DNA from 2 places in the Paenibacillus segetis genome. Region 2 is predicted to be linked to the other one. Evidence: predicted binding sites of a transcription regulator. Region 2 holds the regulator's gene; the other holds the start of a gene.
What was found. Region 2 encodes NrdR, which represses ribonucleotide reductase genes. Its sites were predicted from a motif close to AACACNATATATNGTGTT; they were not measured.
Positions count from the first base shown of each region.

Region 1: the regulator NrdR is predicted to act here: its motif matches at 6,151-6,168, upstream of IEW05_RS05490 (adenosylcobalamin-dependent ribonucleoside-diphosphate reductase).

Region 1 is NZ_BMFT01000001.1:1,238,914-1,247,216, forward strand. Features, by position in the region: gene IEW05_RS05455 (putative ABC transporter permease) at 1-94, shown strand, start outside; gene IEW05_RS05460 (divergent polysaccharide deacetylase family protein) at 108-977, shown strand; gene IEW05_RS05465 (N-acetylmuramoyl-L-alanine amidase family protein) at 964-1,653, opposite strand; gene IEW05_RS05470 (YqzE family protein) at 1,802-2,014, shown strand; gene IEW05_RS05475 (hypothetical protein) at 2,090-3,046, opposite strand; gene IEW05_RS05480 (YqhG family protein) at 3,227-4,186, opposite strand; gene IEW05_RS05485 (DEAD/DEAH box helicase) at 4,193-5,962, opposite strand; gene IEW05_RS05490 (adenosylcobalamin-dependent ribonucleoside-diphosphate reductase) at 6,274-8,303, shown strand, end outside.
Region 2 is NZ_BMFT01000001.1:1,005,646-1,013,948, reverse strand. Features, by position in the region: gene IEW05_RS04385 (hypothetical protein) at 1-306, shown strand, start outside; gene pstB (phosphate ABC transporter ATP-binding protein PstB) at 380-1,138, opposite strand; gene pstA (phosphate ABC transporter permease PstA) at 1,151-2,038, opposite strand; gene pstC (phosphate ABC transporter permease subunit PstC) at 2,035-2,937, opposite strand; gene IEW05_RS04365 (phosphate ABC transporter substrate-binding protein) at 3,015-3,929, opposite strand; gene nrdR (transcriptional regulator NrdR) at 4,071-4,541, opposite strand; gene IEW05_RS04355 (alpha/beta-type small acid-soluble spore protein) at 4,673-4,891, shown strand; gene IEW05_RS04350 (lytic transglycosylase domain-containing protein) at 4,992-5,555, opposite strand; gene coaE (dephospho-CoA kinase) at 5,552-6,148, opposite strand; gene mutM (DNA-formamidopyrimidine glycosylase) at 6,145-7,005, opposite strand; gene polA (DNA polymerase I) at 7,036-8,303, opposite strand, start outside.

The sequences.
Region 1 (8,303 bases), 230 kb from region 2:
TAGCCCTGTATTCTTGCTACTGTTCTTAGTCGATCTTATTTGGACTTATCAGGTTAGACGTAGGGCAATAAAAAGTGATTTGATCGAACAATAAAAGGAGGGACCGTATGCGTCATTTGAATGGAAGAAGCAGAGTACTGTTAAGTCTATTCTCCGTTGTCCTTCTTACTGTGTTAGGGTGTAACCCGATAGCGACCGCAGCGACACAGTGGAGTATGGAGCAGGCTCCGTTGCAGGCAGAAGGTAAGGAAGTTAGGGAGCAGAAATTGGCGGTTATTATTGATGATCTCGGTAATGGAATGAAGGGTACGGAAGAGATCATGAAGATGCCAGTGAAACTTACGGTGGCGATTATGCCGTTTCTACGAACGACGGAAGCGGATGCCCGGCGGGCACATGAACAAGGCCATGACGTGCTGCTTCATCTTCCCATGGAACCTAAGCACGGTAATCCGAAGTGGTTAGGGCCTGGGGCAATATTATCGAATATGTCCCCTGAGGAAGTAAGAAAGAGGGTAGAAGCGGCAATTGATAATGTTCCATATGTTATAGGAATCAACAATCATATGGGTTCAAGGATCACGGGGGATGAAAAGGTGATGTCCATCATTCTTGATGTTTGCCGGGAACGGGGGTTATTCTTCATTGATAGTCGTACGAACTATCGATCAGTAGTTCCAAAATTGGCCGAGTTGAAGGGGATGCCCGAGGTTCATAATGAGATCTTCTTAGACGATTTTAAAACGGAGCAACATATTTCTGGACAATTACGGAAGGTTCAAGAGAAATTGATGCAGGAAGGACGCTGCGTTACGATTGGACATGTGGGTACTCAGGGTTTGAAGACGGCGACCGTACTGAAGCAGTTCATTCCAGCATTTCAGAAACAAGGAGTTACATTTGTGGGCATATCGGACTTAGTGCGGGAAAAAGAAAGTCCCGAACTAAGTCCGGGACCGGGAGTTATATTACCGTAAAATATTCCACAATTCCAGCATAAATAGCTTCGGCAATGGCTTGTTGACCGCGCGTGCTTATGAGCATGTTGCGGTCTTCGGCATTACTTATAAAACCTGTCTCTACAATAACCGCGGGCGAATCCGCATGCTTGAGAAGGTAGAAAGGTTTGCCGAGCTGCGTAGGGTGTGCGGTGCCATACAGCGTTTCAAGTGAATTCTGTAGACTAGATGCCAGAATTGCACTGCGACCTTCGTCTTGATGAAGGACCAAAGGTCCACGTTTTGATTTGTTCCGACCCCAATTCACATGTAAGCTGACGACGATTTCGGCGGGTAGTTCTTCAGTAAGTTGTTTACGTTGGGCTAAATCTCTTATGTGCCTGGAACGACTGCGTAACCAGCGATTATCATCGCTCAAGGCATAATCACCAGTTCTGTTGAGGATCGTTCGATAGCCATGACTACGAAGCACCATATAGAGCCTTCTAGATATAGCTAAATTGATATCCTTTTCCAAAATTTCTCCGTAGGAAGTACCGCCATCGATTCCGCCGTGACCGGCATCAATTAAGATGACGGGTTCTGGAAATGCATGCCGTAGATCTTTATCGTCAGCTTGGGCTGAAGAAGTCCATAGGCAGGAAGCCGCTAGCGCAGTGATAAGCAGGACTAGGAGGGACGAATGACGTTTCATGATCTCACCTACAAGATTTATTTTTCTATAGGTTGAGCCGAAAGTTGTTAAATCATGCATGCATCATCGGAATCCTTTGATTAGTCTGAGGTGAATCGGTGCAAGCTATAGTTAGGCAAGATCAGATTGAATGAAAGGAGTGGGAAATATGGCAAAAGGTGATGAGTTGGTGAAATACATTACGGAGAGGGTTGTTAATTATGTTGAGACCCCAAAAGAGATCCGTAAAGAACGCGCTAAACCAAAGGAATCGTGGTCACATTTATGGTTTGGGATGATCCCTTTTTCGATTGGTTTATGGATGAAACGGATTCCGACTAAGCGAAAAAGAGATAAGCAAACTTCCTCCCGGCTTTTGTAGATGAAGCTAATTTCATGGTTTGTACAAAATAACGGTCGCTGACCCATAATAACTGGGAAAGCAACCGTTTATTTTTTAACCTTTATAAGTAACAAAATAGCCACATTCCAATAGTGCATGAAGTGAAATCCACCGGGAAGATGAGTCTGTTCCAGTCAGAACATAGATAGATTCGTTAGAATATGTTGATGAATTAGATCCGGACCATTTTTGGTAACCGTGAATAGGTAATGACATCGAATAAGTGCGTTTCGGACCAGATGAGATAAAAACAAGTCGCTTACTTACATTCAATAAGGTTTCAAATGATTCTTGCTTAACTTGTAGTGCTTTCTCCGTCATCCATAAAATATTATCGTAAGGATCAAAAACTTTGGAAGTATGAACCGTTCGTTCAGGTGATAATTCCTTCTGGGCACTTCCTACAGCAAGCTCAGGGGCACGATAAGCAGCTACTTGCTGGGCCCAGCTATTCTTGCTCTCCGGTAACAATTCTCCTGTTAAGGCGTTCAGATAATGAGTTGAATTTTTGGAATTAGGTTTAGCCACTTCCCATTCCGCTAATACGGGACCTCCGTATAACGGAACTGCATTTTCTGTAATAACTCCCAGTTTGGATAGTCCGCTTCCTTTGAGAGCGGACTCCAGGGTGGATTGAACATATAAGGAGTCGGGACCACTACCGTACTCAACCAGTTTATACTCACCACTTTCTGTGGAGGAAATAATGAGATAGCCGGGAGGAGCTTGCTTTGTCTTAATAGTCACAAGCCAGCTGTGCGTCCCTGGACCAAGTGGCTCGATCACGGAATCGGCATCATCCCAGGTGGAGAGGGTCTCGGAAGAGGCTAATTGTTTGATCACATCTGCAACATAGTCTCGAAGATCAGCAGGCGCTGTGTCCAAAGCCTGGGCGGATTGGGCCACTTGCGCATGTAGCACGTTTACTTGAGGCTGCAGGACGATAGGCAGGAGAAGGATTGTACTAAGTAATATTTTGGCTACTATTGAAGTCGGTTTCCAGATATTCAAGTCTCTACACCTTCATTTCATTTGAATTGAACCGTTCACAGCGTGGCAATGGGATGAAGCTTAGATTGCTTGTCCATTGTATTGGAGTGGGCTCAAAAATGGTGTTACAACATGTCGCGCTGTTACAAGTTGTTTAGCTTCTATTTTTGCGGTCTTTTAGCGAGTAGGGTCAATTTCTGGTCAACGCGGCGAACGTAGATGAAAGATGCCGTAGTTCACGGTAGATACGACAATTCTCGGCTCGTACTGCCAGCGGATTTCTCCTTGTCTGGATTCGAACTGCTCCTGAATGGCTTGCTTTTGTTCTTCATCAGGTTGCTCCAATAGATCTCCGTAATAGGACTCAATGAGCATGAGTTCCTCTCTCAGACGTTCGGAGGCCGCTTCGGCCCAGCTGTGATCGTAAGCTTCGATTTTCTCTTGTAATCGGGATTGGAGTATATCGCGTCCATCAGCGAGTGAGAGTCTTGAAGGCTCGATAGCCACATTCTCGGGTACGCGAGGCACCCAGCTTTTGTCTGAAATTCTTGAGGAGAACATTTCATCAACCGTTCCACTTAGTAAAGATATCCCATAGAAGTGTAACTCCTCACGTTTCACATCGCAGGAGAGCTCGACCTTGAAGCATACAGCTAGCCACGGTTCATATGCTGCAGGAAGTAAAGTCATGCGCTGCCGCTGTCCAGGATCCTCAAATAAATAGACGCAGCGTCCACCGCGCTGTGCCGCAGCAAAAATCTGCTGGAGCCTTGGACTACCAAATGTAAGCTCCTCACGCTGAATCCTTCCTGGACCAAGTATTGGTAGTGGTCTGACTACACCGAAGTAACGTCCGAGGATACTGTCTTCCTGCGGAGCTGTTGTCCCCGTTGTTCCTAGTGCTGCCGATTCTGCAGCTTGAAGGTCCAGATCAGCCTGATGTTTCTGAGGATCGAAGATAAAGGAGAACGACATCGTTTCTGGCTCAGCACCTGTTCGCTCGATGAAACCCCAATAATAAGGGCGGTTCGTTAAATCACGATCAGCCTGAGGTGAAAGTTTTACAGTAACGTGATTAGGTGATTTCTCGATAATTTGACACTCGGTTGTCTCCAAATACGTCATGACAAAATTCTGGATTTGTTCCATTTTCATCGTCAATGTATTTTATCCTCCTAACAATTGCTTGAAGTCACCATCCGAATCCTTAGTAGATAATGTTTCATTATCCAGTTCATCCTTGATGGAATGAATACTACGACCAAGTGTATCAACACGACGGGCAATTTCATTATCGTCCTGTGATTCCAATAATATTTTGTAGATGCTATTTTCCAGTGAACCTTTCTTCTCAAAACGTTCTAGAATAACATCGAGTTGCCCGATAACCATTTCAAACATGTTGATCTTCTCATGAAGCAAGTTCAGAATATGTTCTTCAATAGTCCCTTTCGTAGACAAGTTATATATCATGACATCATTTTCTTGTCCTAAGCGATGAACCCGTCCGATTCGCTGTTCAACCCGCATAGGATTCCAGGGGAGATCAAAATTGATCATCTGATGACAGAACTGTAGATTGATTCCTTCACCACCAGCTTCGGTAGCAATCATCACTTGAGCTCGGCCACGGAAGAGATCCATCATCCAGTCTTTCTTACCTCGGTTCATACCACCTCGATATGGAACGGCCGTCATATTACGGTCTCGGAAATATTTCATCAGATATTCTTGAGTTGCACGGTATTCGGTAAAGACGATCACCTTGTCGTTCATCTCTTGGATGAGCTCCATCGTTTTCTCAGCCTTGCTATTCGTTTGAATCGTCTTAATAATGTCGACGAGCCCCCATATTCGCTCCCGTAGTGGAGAATCTGGGGCTAACTTTTTTGATAAATTAACGAGTGTAACAAAGACAGCATCCCGGCTACTACACACTTCCCGCTGAAGCGTAATCAATGACAGCATACTACTCAGGTTGCCACCCGCAGCTTGATATTGATCTCTGACAAAAGAAGTGACACCATCGTAAAGTTTCTTTTCTTCGTCGGAGAGTTCAACATGTACGTTGCGAACAATTCTCTTGGTGAACTCTAGTTCGCCGTCTCCACGCCGATTGCGAATCATAACTTTAGCGAGTTCACCCTTCAACTGTCCCTCATTTTTGGCCACTCGTTTATCAACGACGAAATTGGTCGAGAAATCACCCAATCCACCAAGTTGGCCTGGTTTAAGTAAACTGATGAGGTTGAATAGTTCTCCCAAATCGTTTTGCACAGGGGTAGCGGTCAGTAGTAGGCAATATTTTTTGCGTAGCTTCAGCATAAATTGATAATTTGTAGTCTTCTTGTTCTTTAGCTTATGAGCCTCATCAACAATGACCATGTCATACTCATTATTGAATAAAATATCCTTGTGAGGGTTGCGTTTTGCTGTATCCATAGAGGCAACAACGATGTCGTTTTGCCAAGAATATTCCTTTTTCTGCGCTACCGCAGGAATACCGAATTTCTGATTTAGCTCTCGCACCCATTGCAGAACAAGTGAAGCGGGTACAAGAATGAGCACTTTACGGATAAGCCCACGAATCATATATTCTTTTAGAATCATACCGGCCTCAATCGTCTTACCGAGACCAACCTCATCTGCGAGAATAGCACGCCCACGCATTTCGAATAATACCTTTCGAGCAGTTTCTGTCTGATGAGGCAGCGGCGTCACGTTCTGTAAATGTTGAAGGCAAAGCATTTCTTCAAAGCTAGTGACCAAAGAGGCAGCTTCTGCCTGAGCAGAGAGGTTGAATAGCTTCCAATCATCCCATGGACCACCTTTATTTAAGCGAGTTTCAAGATCTTCGTACCAGCTATGGTCGAATTCGATCGGAACAGGAACTGAACCTGTAGAATTTACTGTAGGGCTATGGGGATGAGGACACATGATGACAAAACCTCCATTAGTTGTTACGTATTCTTTTAGATGTAGGTGTAGTATGGACGAAAAAGAGGGAGTTCATAACTTTAAAGATTTCCAGTGTCTAAGGTAGGAAATAAAATGACGAAATTAAGAAGGATTTTTTATATAAAGAGGCTGTGAAATCGATATGTAGTATAGTATAATTGTATTCGCACACTATATATTGTGATCTATATGTAATTTCATGCTATATCTCTTAACATAGGTGCGAGCTTTCGAAGTAAGTTTTGTTACGAAGATTATTCAAGGAAGAAACTTTTAGGAGGGTGTTTTTTTTGGACAAACAGCAGAAGCAAACCTTAGAAGGCTTGAGTGAGAAAATCTTTTTGGACCGCTATGCTTGGAAGGATGCTGATCCAAGTCATGCGAAGGTAGGGGACGTTGTTCTCGTGCTTACAAAAGATGATCCGAAGTTTCCGACGAAGGAAGTCGGGGAAATCGTTGCTCGCGAAGGTCGAATGGTTACGGTCAAGACACGCCGAGGCGAGCTCGTAGAATCGGATGTGGAGAAGCTAACGCTGAATATTGAGAAAACACCAGAGGAAATGTGGGATCGTCTAGCTACCTCTATCTCTTCAGTTGAAAAGACGCCGGAACTTCAGAAGGATTGGGAAGAGAAGTTCCGCTATATATTGGATGATTGGAAATTAGTTCCTGGTGGACGAATTGCCGCAGGTGCAGGGGCTAGTGATGAATTGACACTCTTTAACTGCTATGTCATTCCTTCACCTAAAGATAGCCGTGGGGGAATTATGGAAACTTTGTCGGAAATGACAGAGATCATGGCTCGTGGCGGTGGTGTAGGGATTAATCTCAGTTCATTACGCCCACGTCGTGCCATTGTAAAAGGTGTAAATGGATCGTCTAGTGGAGCCGTATCTTGGGGCGGACTGTTTAGCTATACGACGGGTCTAATAGAGCAAGGCGGCAGTAGACGTGGAGCATTGATGTTGATGATGAATGATTGGCATCCGGATATCCTCGATTTCATCACAGTCAAACAAAGCATGGGGCAAGTTACGAATGCTAACCTGTCGGTATGCGTGAGCAATGATTTTATGAAGGCTGTTAAAGAAGATCTGGATTGGGAGCTTGTCTTCCCAGATACGACGGATGAGGATTATAACGACGTATGGGATGGCGATCTTGATAAATGGAAGGCTGCAGGACGAAATGTAGTTCATTATCGTACAGTTAAGGCCCGCGAGATCTGGCACACGATTATTGAGTCTGCTTGGAAATCGGCCGAGCCAGGTGTTGTATTTATGGAATACTATAATCAGATGTCCAACAGCTGGTATTTCAATCCAATTATTTGTACAAATCCATGTGGAGAACAGGGCTTACCAGGCTGGGGTGTCTGCAACCTGTCCGCGATTAATTTGTCCAAATTCTATGATGAAGAGAAACACGACATTGCATGGGATGATCTAGCGACTACAACGCGTTATTCCGTTCGCTTCTTAGATAATGTTATTGATCGAACCCCTTATCATTTTGAAGAAAATGAGTTGAATCAGAAGAAAGAACGCCGCGTAGGGCTTGGAACAATGGGCCTTGCGGAGCTGATGATTAAGCTGCATATTCGCTATGGTAGCCCAGAGTCACTAGAGTTTCTGGATAAACTATATGGCTTCATTGCCAAAGAAGCGTATCTGGCATCCTCAGAAATTGCGGAAGAGAAGGGTGCATTTCCAGCGTTTGAAGCAGACCCTTATTTACAAAGTGGATTTATGAAGGTGCTTTGTGATACGTATCCTGAAGTTGAGCAAGCAGTTCGTGAGAAAGGCGTTCGTAACGTAACACTTATTACACAAGCACCTACAGGTAGTACAGGTACTATGGTAGGAACATCAACCGGTATCGAGCCTTATTTCGCATTCAAATATTACCGTCAAAGTCGTCTTGGTTTCGATGAACAGTTTGTGCCGATTGCTCAGGATTGGCTGGATACTCATCCAGGGGAGGAGCTTCCGGATTATTACGTAACCGCGATGGATTTATCCGCTAAGGATCATATTCGTACACAAGCAGCTATTCAACGCTGGGTGGACAGCTCCATTTCCAAAACGGCGAATTGCCCGTCCGATTTTACGGTAGAAGAAACAAAAGAGCTATATGAAATGGCATTTGACCTCGGATGTAAAGGGGTAACGATATACCGTGATGGCAGCCGTGATGTGCAAGTACTACAAACGGAGAAGAAGGATGAGAAGCCAGTAGCGGAGGAAGTTATATCGACAGATGAAGAAGTGAGCAGCTTCACGCAGTCACTTTCTGTAAATACGGATACCGATGATAAGGT
Region 2 (8,303 bases):
GGAGGGCAACATGGCGGACATCATGATGGACAGTATTGGAACTGGGGCCATCAAGATGGGCACCATGGAGGGCAGTATTGGAATTGGGGGCATCAAGACGGGCACCATCATCATGGAGGATATCCTATGCCGGGACATCAAGGGGGCCAAGGGCATCATGGAGGGCAGTATCCCGGACTAGGACAACAAGGTCATCAACCACATTACCGTGCTTTCTTCGGTGGACCTGGTTTTGGCGGTCCTGGCTTTAATGACGTTATTCTACCACTCGTTCTCTATAACCTTCTCGTTATCTCCTTACTGTAATCTAAATATATTCAACATTAAATAACCCGGGCTGCTTCATAAGCAACCCGGGTTATTCCATAATTGACATTAATTATCCAAATCTCCCTGAGATATAATCAGACGTACGTTTCTCAGAAGGGTTCGTAAACATCTTGCTAGTATCACCATATTCCACAAGATCACCCATCAAGAAGAAAGCCGTCTTCTCAGATACACGGGCAGCTTGCTGCATATTGTGTGTTACGATAATAATACAGAACTCCTGCTTTAAATCGGCAATGAGCTCTTCAATTTTGGCACTAGAGACGGGATCAAGCGCTGAAGCAGGTTCATCCATTAAGATAATGCTTGGACTAACGGCAATTGATCTAGCAATACATAGACGTTGTTGCTGTCCCCCTGATAACGAAAGCGCCGACTTGTTCAGTCGATCTTTCGTCTCATCCCATAATGCTGCTTTTCTCAATGATTCCTCGACAATCTGATCCAGCTTCTTCTTATTCTTAATTCCATGATAACGTGGTCCAAAGGCGATATTCTCATATATGGACTTATGAAAAGGATTAGGACGCTGCCATACCATGCCGATTTTCTGCCGAAGCAGAACGACATCTGTCTTGGGGTCATTTACATTCTCATCCCCAATCCAAATTTCTCCGGTAATCCGGGCTCCGTCAATCAAATCATTCATCCGATTTAAGCTCCGAAGGAATGTTGATTTACCACAGCCTGAAGGCCCTATTAAAGCCGTTACCTGCTTTGCAGCAAAATCAAGCGATATATTCTTTACAGCTTGCTTCTCTCCATAGAATACGCTCAAATCTTTGGCCGACAATTCAATATTCTGCATATGATAGCCCTCCTATTTCGTGGCCGTAAATTTCTTGTGCATTAAACGCCCGATATAGCGCGCTAGTAGATTGAAGATCAATACGGTTAATATCAACACAGCTGAAGCTCCTGCGGCAATTTCCGGCGCATCTGGGGCCAAGCCCTCGGAATTGATCTTCCAAATATGAACGGCCAGCGTTTCTGCGGGACGAAAAGGATTTAACGGTGACGTAGGACTTAGCGGGTTCCAGTTCCCGAAATCCAGTCTTGGACTACTCATACCTGCAGTAAATAACAGTGCCGCAGCTTCTCCAAATACGCGACCAGCAGATAATATCGTACCTGTTATAATGATTGGCAAGGCAATCGGTAGCATAATCGATTTGATCGTTTTCCATTTAGACAAGCCCAAAGCCAAACTAGCCTCTTTCTGTGCCAGAGGAACACTAGCCATAGCCTGCTCTGTGATACGAACCATCAACGGTAAATTAAATACCGTTAACGCAAGTGCGCCAGAGAATAATGAGAATCCAAAACCAAATATATTAACAATAACGAGTAAGCCGAACAAACCAACGACGATCGAAGGAAACGAGGATAACACTTCAACAATCAAACGGATAAAATTCGTAACCTTCCCTGGTTTTGAATACTGACTCATATAAATACCTGCGCCCAAACCGAGTGGGATCGTAATAATCATCGTTAAAACAAGTAGAAACAAAGAGTTAAATAATTGAGGGCCTATTCCTCCACCCGCCTTAATCGTTTGCGGTGCGGAAGTCAGGAAATCCCAACTGATATGTCCTACTCCGCGAAATAGAATGAAGCCAAGCAAGCCCGCCATAATCAGGACGATAACTCCTGCAAATGTGATGATGACCGCTGTCGCTACTTTATCTGCAGTTTTTGCACTCATCGTTTTGCCCTCCTCTCAAGCCAACGAACTGTAAATACGAAGATGAACGTCATCGCCATAAGAATGAGCGCAAGGGTCCACAGTACATTGTTCTGAATGGATCCCATAACGGTATTTCCCATACTTAAAGTGATGACACTTGTTAGTGTCGACGTTGATTCAAAGAGGGAAGTCGGAATATGAGGTGCATTCCCGATAACCATTTGAACTGCAAGAGCTTCCCCGAATGCACGCGCCATACCAAGCACAACCCCTGTCATTAACGCAGGCATTGTTGTAGGAAGCACTGTACGATATAGCGTCTGCCATCTGGTTGCTCCCAAAGCATAAGATCCCTCTTTAAGTCCTGGAGGAAGAGCAGAAAGTGCATCTGTCGCAATCGAAGTAATCGTAGGTAGGATCATAATAGACAAAACTGTAGCTCCAGCAACAATCCCCAGTCCTTGTCCAGGAAATATATCTCTATAGAAGGGTACTATTACACTTAATCCAACAAACCCGTAAACGACAGATGGTATGCCAGCAAGAAGTTCAATAACAGGTTGCAAATATTTCTTTCCGTATTTAGGCATAATTTCAACCATAAACAATGCTGCACATATACCAAGTGGAGCAGCAATGAGCGCGGCTAATATCGATGTGCTGAACGAGCCGATGATAAAAGGCAATGCTCCAAACAACGCTGGTTCTCCATCGGGTTTCCACTGTGTTCCTCCGAATATTTCACCAAAGCTGATCCCATTTACAAAGAATGAGCTTAATCCTTTAGATGCTACAAAAAAAACCATTGAGAAAATCGTTACAATCAGAAAAGTGATACATAACGAAGTATATATTTTACCGGTCCATTCCTCTATAATATGCGGTTGTACCTTTTTCTTTCCGCCGGACTGAGCCATGAAACCTCTCCCTTTACACAGCACAGAAAGAGGCAGAAGGTTCCGCCTCTCTCCTTACTATATGATGTTATGCATTATTATTTAGTGATGTTTCCATCCACATCGCGTTTAACTTGCATTTGGCTTGCTGGGATATATCCCAATTCAACCACATCAGCATTTTGAACTTCATCAGATGCAATGAAATCAAGGAATGCTTTTACTACTTCACTTGCCTCGCCTTTTGTGTACATATGTTCATATGCCCACACAGGATAAGTTCCATTGGCTACATTATCAACAGTTGCTTCTACACCTTCGTACTTCACTTCTTTAACTGAATCATCTAGATAGGAAAGAGCAAGATATCCGATAGCTCCAGGTGTTTCACTAACTAGCTTCTTAACCGTACCGGAAGAATCTTCTTGAATTGCACCTTTAAGATCTTCTGTCTTTGTTCCAAGCGCATATTTCTCAAATGTTGCCCGAGTACCGGAGCTGGATGGTCTATTGATGATTTGGATCGCTTGATCATTACCACCAACTTCACTCCAGTTCGTTACCTTACCGGTAAAAATTTGGACTAGTTGATCTTTTGTCAAGTTATCAACATTCACATCTGGATTAATAACTGTAGCCATAGCAACAACTGCTACCTGATGGTCAACTAATTCACCCGCTTCAGCCGCTTCTAGCTTTTCCTCAGCGAATACGTCAGAGTTACCAATGTCAGCTTGCCCTCCAGAGACTTGAGTCAGCCCAGTTCCACTGCCTCCACCTTGCACTTGGATAGACACCTTCGGATTTAAATCCATGAACTTTTGAGAAGCTTGATCAACCAGTGGTTGAAGTGCAGAAGAACCGACAGCTAGAATCGACCCGGACAACTCGGAACCTGTAGAATTTCCTCCATTCGATCCTGAAGTATTATTCTTTGCAGTGTTGTTTTGACCGCATGCGGCCAATGTGAAAGTAAGGATCAGTGTCAAAACCAACATCAAACTCTTTTTCATTTCTTAGGTATCCCCCTTATTTGTTTGTACAATACCAATTATATAAACGGAATATAAACTCTCTGTATTAGTTTTGTTAACGCAGTGTAAAAAAATACATCTGCGGATTTCGCAGATGTATTTGATAGGGCTTGTCCTATTTTATTTGTCGGATCCTGTATTTTTGGACAATAGATTTTTGAGCTCTTTCATAAACATATTAATATCTTTAAAACGACGATATACGGAAGCAAAACGCACAAATGCGACCTCATCAACCGGATAAAGTTGTTCCATAACTAATTCACCGATTTCCCTGCTCTCAACCTCAGCATTAGCTGAATGCCGCAGCGAACGTTCCGCTTCGGAGACAATCGATTCAAGTTGCTCAACAGATACTGGCCGTTTCTCACAAGCTCGAATTAAACCACGCAACATTTTCTCGCGGCTGAATTCCTCACGGCTACCATCCTTCTTAATTACGATGAGAGGCATTTCCTCCACCATTTCAAAGGTAGTGAACCGACGACTACACTTCTCACATTCACGCCTGCGCCGAATCGAACGATTCTCATTTGCTGGTCTTGAATCCAGCACTTTCGTTCCTAAATAGTCGCAATAGGGGCATTTCAAGTCATCCGCCCTCCCTTCTCTAATATCTCTTATCTCTTTGTAATAATTCCAAAAAATAACTTATAAAATGCGTAATGAAGTTTGTCATCCCTGTACATAATACTGTTACCAACCACAAGGAGGTGAACAACATGAGCCAAAACAACTCTTCGAATAACCTGGTGGTTAAACAAGCTTCCGGGGCACTTGAACAAATGAAATACGAAGTTGCTCAAGAACTTGGCATTTCTTTCCCGAAAGATGGATACGCTGGTAACCTGACTTCATACGAAAACGGTTCGATCGGTGGTTACATCACAAAACGCTTAGTGACCCTGGCAGAACAATCACTTGCAGGTCAATTTAAATAACCAATCGATCAGAGAAAGCATTGGTAGGCTCACGCCTCCAGTGCTTTCTTTAATATATATACCCTAACCTGCCCTTTAGGGGAAGTTTTTTTCGTTGAACTTAGAATTCGTCGTAAATTTTGGAGTACTGTTTAAAATAATGGGATACTCGCTGAACGTAATGTCTTGTTTCCCCAAACGGAATATCCTTTGATGCTTCGAGTGTTCCATCCCATCTCCCACTCTTGATCCAATTCTTAACATTAGTTGGACCCGCGTTGTATGCAGCGATCATCGCAATTTCATTCCCATCAAACTGGTCGAACAAGTATTTCAGATACCAGGTTCCAATCTCGATGTTCGTTGCTGGTTCTTCTTTAACCCTTTCAAGTTCCACATCCGTATACTTTGCTTTTTCAATGACCCATTTAGCTGTATCCGGCATAATTTGCATAACACCAAGCGCGCCTTTCTTAGACACAGCCCCCGTTTTAAAATTGGTCTCAACCCGTATAATTGCAGCAACCAACCTTGGATCAAGATCATTGTTCTCCGCATGATAACGAATTTCATCCTTATATTGAATCGGGTAGAATAACGAAAGCCAACTCGAGTTAAGAAATAAAATACCTGTAAAGCCGATGAATAAAAGTAACAGCACCCTTTTTTTTCGAAGCCACCTCATAACAAACCTTTGTCCCGCATAAAGTTATCGATCTGACTTAACGTCTCGTCCAGCCCGAGGCTATTGTCAATCAATATATCCGCCCTCTCCCTCTTTGCTTCAATATCCATTTGCGCATTTAGCCTATCCTCCGCGTCTTTGCGGTTAAGGCCATCTCTTTGCATTAGCCGCTCTAGTTGGATTTCTCTGGGTACATAAACGACCATGATCTCATCGTATAAGTCCTCGAGCCTGGATTCATATAGCAAAGGAATATCCGCAACAACCAGACGTTTAGGATCTTCAGCTTCATATTCTACCATACGTCTACGCATTTCCACTCGAATCGCAGGGTGTGTAATATCTTCAAGAGCTTTACGTTCCTCTGGATTTGAGAATATAATGCTTCCTAATCTTTTTCGGTTCAGCGTACCATCTGGAAACAGAATGGAGGGACCAAAAGTATCAACCACAGTCCCAAGTACCGGGTGACCTGGCTCCATGATTTCCCTGGCAATTACATCGGCATCGATTAACACTGCACCTCGCTTCACCAGTTCTTGAGAAACGGTGCTCTTACCCGATGCGATTCCACCAGTCAAACCGATATTCATCCCTTCACCTCATTACTTTGATCAGAAGTGAATGGTCTTTGGCAGTTCGGACAATAGTGGGTGCCACGTCCCCCCACGACGGTCTTCTCCACAGCATGTCCGCAAGAAACACAGGGTTCACCCTTTCGTCCATAAATTTGGAAAGAATGCTGGAACATCCCCATTTCCCCTTGACCATTCACAAATGATTTAATTGAAGAGCCTCCAGCGTCCACGGCTTCTTGCAGCGTCGATTTAATCGCTTCATATAATTCGTCAAGCTTAGCCGCGCTCAGTTCTTTTGCAGGATACTCAGGATGTATTCCCGCTCTAAATAACGCTTCATCCACATAAATATTCCCCAGCCCGACCACATATTCCTGATTAAGTAATGCCGGTTTGATCTTGGTCGACCGCCCCGAAATCACTTCACGAAAAGCCTCTGCAGTGAATGAACTATCAAGTGGCTCTAATCCCAGTTTGGCTAATGGATTCATCGTAAATTCCTCACCAGTTCGGAACAAGTGCATCGTTCCAAATTGCCGTACATCTTTGTATCTTAACTCTGAACCATCGGTGAAATGGAAAATGACATGAGTATGCTTCTCAACAGGATCGCTTTTGTCATATAAACCATATCTTCCTTCCATCCGTAAATGGGATACCAGAACAAGACCGTCCATGATGATTCGCAAAAATTTACCCCGCCGACCGATCTCGAGAATTCGATGACCGATTAATTCTATTTCAAACCGCTTAATGTCGTCAGGTCGCTGAATAATTCTTGGGAGCGACACGGTCACGGATTGAATGGTTTTCCCAACGATTAATTCGGTCAATGTTCTTCTAACCGTCTCTACTTCAGGCAATTCCGGCATATTGCTCACCTCATTCAGTTAATATAAGAGTTACTTTGCTTCGTACCAATTTAAGCCACTGCTAACTTCAGCCTTGAGCGGAACAGATAACGGAAGGGCTTGACCCATAATTTCTGGCACAAGCTTACTCATGATATCCATTTCTTCCGGTGGAACCTCAAATACCAACTCATCGTGTACTTGCAATAACATTCGGCTTTTTAATCCTTGCTTCTTAAGTGCTTCATCCATCAACACCATCGCCAACTTGATGATATCTGCCGCCGTTCCTTGAATTGGCGTATTCATGGCTGTACGTTCGGCGAACGAACGAATATTGAAATTGGAAGCATTAATCTCCGGCAAATAACGCCGACGTTCTAAGAGTGTTTTTACATAACCATCCCGCTTTGCTTCGAGTACAATATCGTCCATATAGCGACGAACTCCCCCGAATGCTTGGAAATACTTCTCAATGAACTGAGCAGCTTCTTTACGCGTAATGTTCAGGTTCTGAGATAATCCATAATCACTAATCCCATATACAATCCCGAAGTTAACCGCTTTTGCGGAACGGCGCATGTTTGAATCTACTTGATCAGCCGATACACCGAATACATCCATCGCTGTTTTTGTATGAATATCCAGATCATGAAGGAAAGCCTCTTGTAACCCTTCATCTTCAGAAATATGAGCCAATACACGAAGTTCGATCTGGGAATAGTCGGCAGCGAGTATGAACCAACCTTCCTCCGATGGAACAAATACCTTGCGAATCTTGCGGCCCTCTTCCATCCGAATCGGAATGTTCTGCAAGTTCGGGAACTGACTGCTAAGTCTACCTGTAGCCGCAATGGTCTGGCGGTAATACGTATGCACCTTCCCAGTAATTGGCGAGATCTCCTTTAGCAATCCTTCTACATAAGTCGATTGCAACTTAGCAAGTTGACGATAGTCAAGAATATATTGAACGATCTCATGGTATGGAGCTAATTTCTCCAAAACTTCGGCATCTGTTGAATAACCAGTCTTGGTCTTCTTCATCACAGGCATACCTAACTTATCAAACAAAACCTCACCTAATTGTTTAGGTGAATTTAAATTAAACTCCAAACCAGCAATCTCGTAAATTTGTTTCATCAATTTAGCAATTTGTGACTCAAATTCTTTGCCTAACTGGATCAAATCATCCCGATTTACGGCCACACCTTGCTTCTCCATGTCTGCCAAAATACGAGACAAGGGCATTTCCAACTCATAAAACAATCTATTCATTTCATTCTTCTCAAGCTCATTTCGTTGTAACTCCATGATCTGTA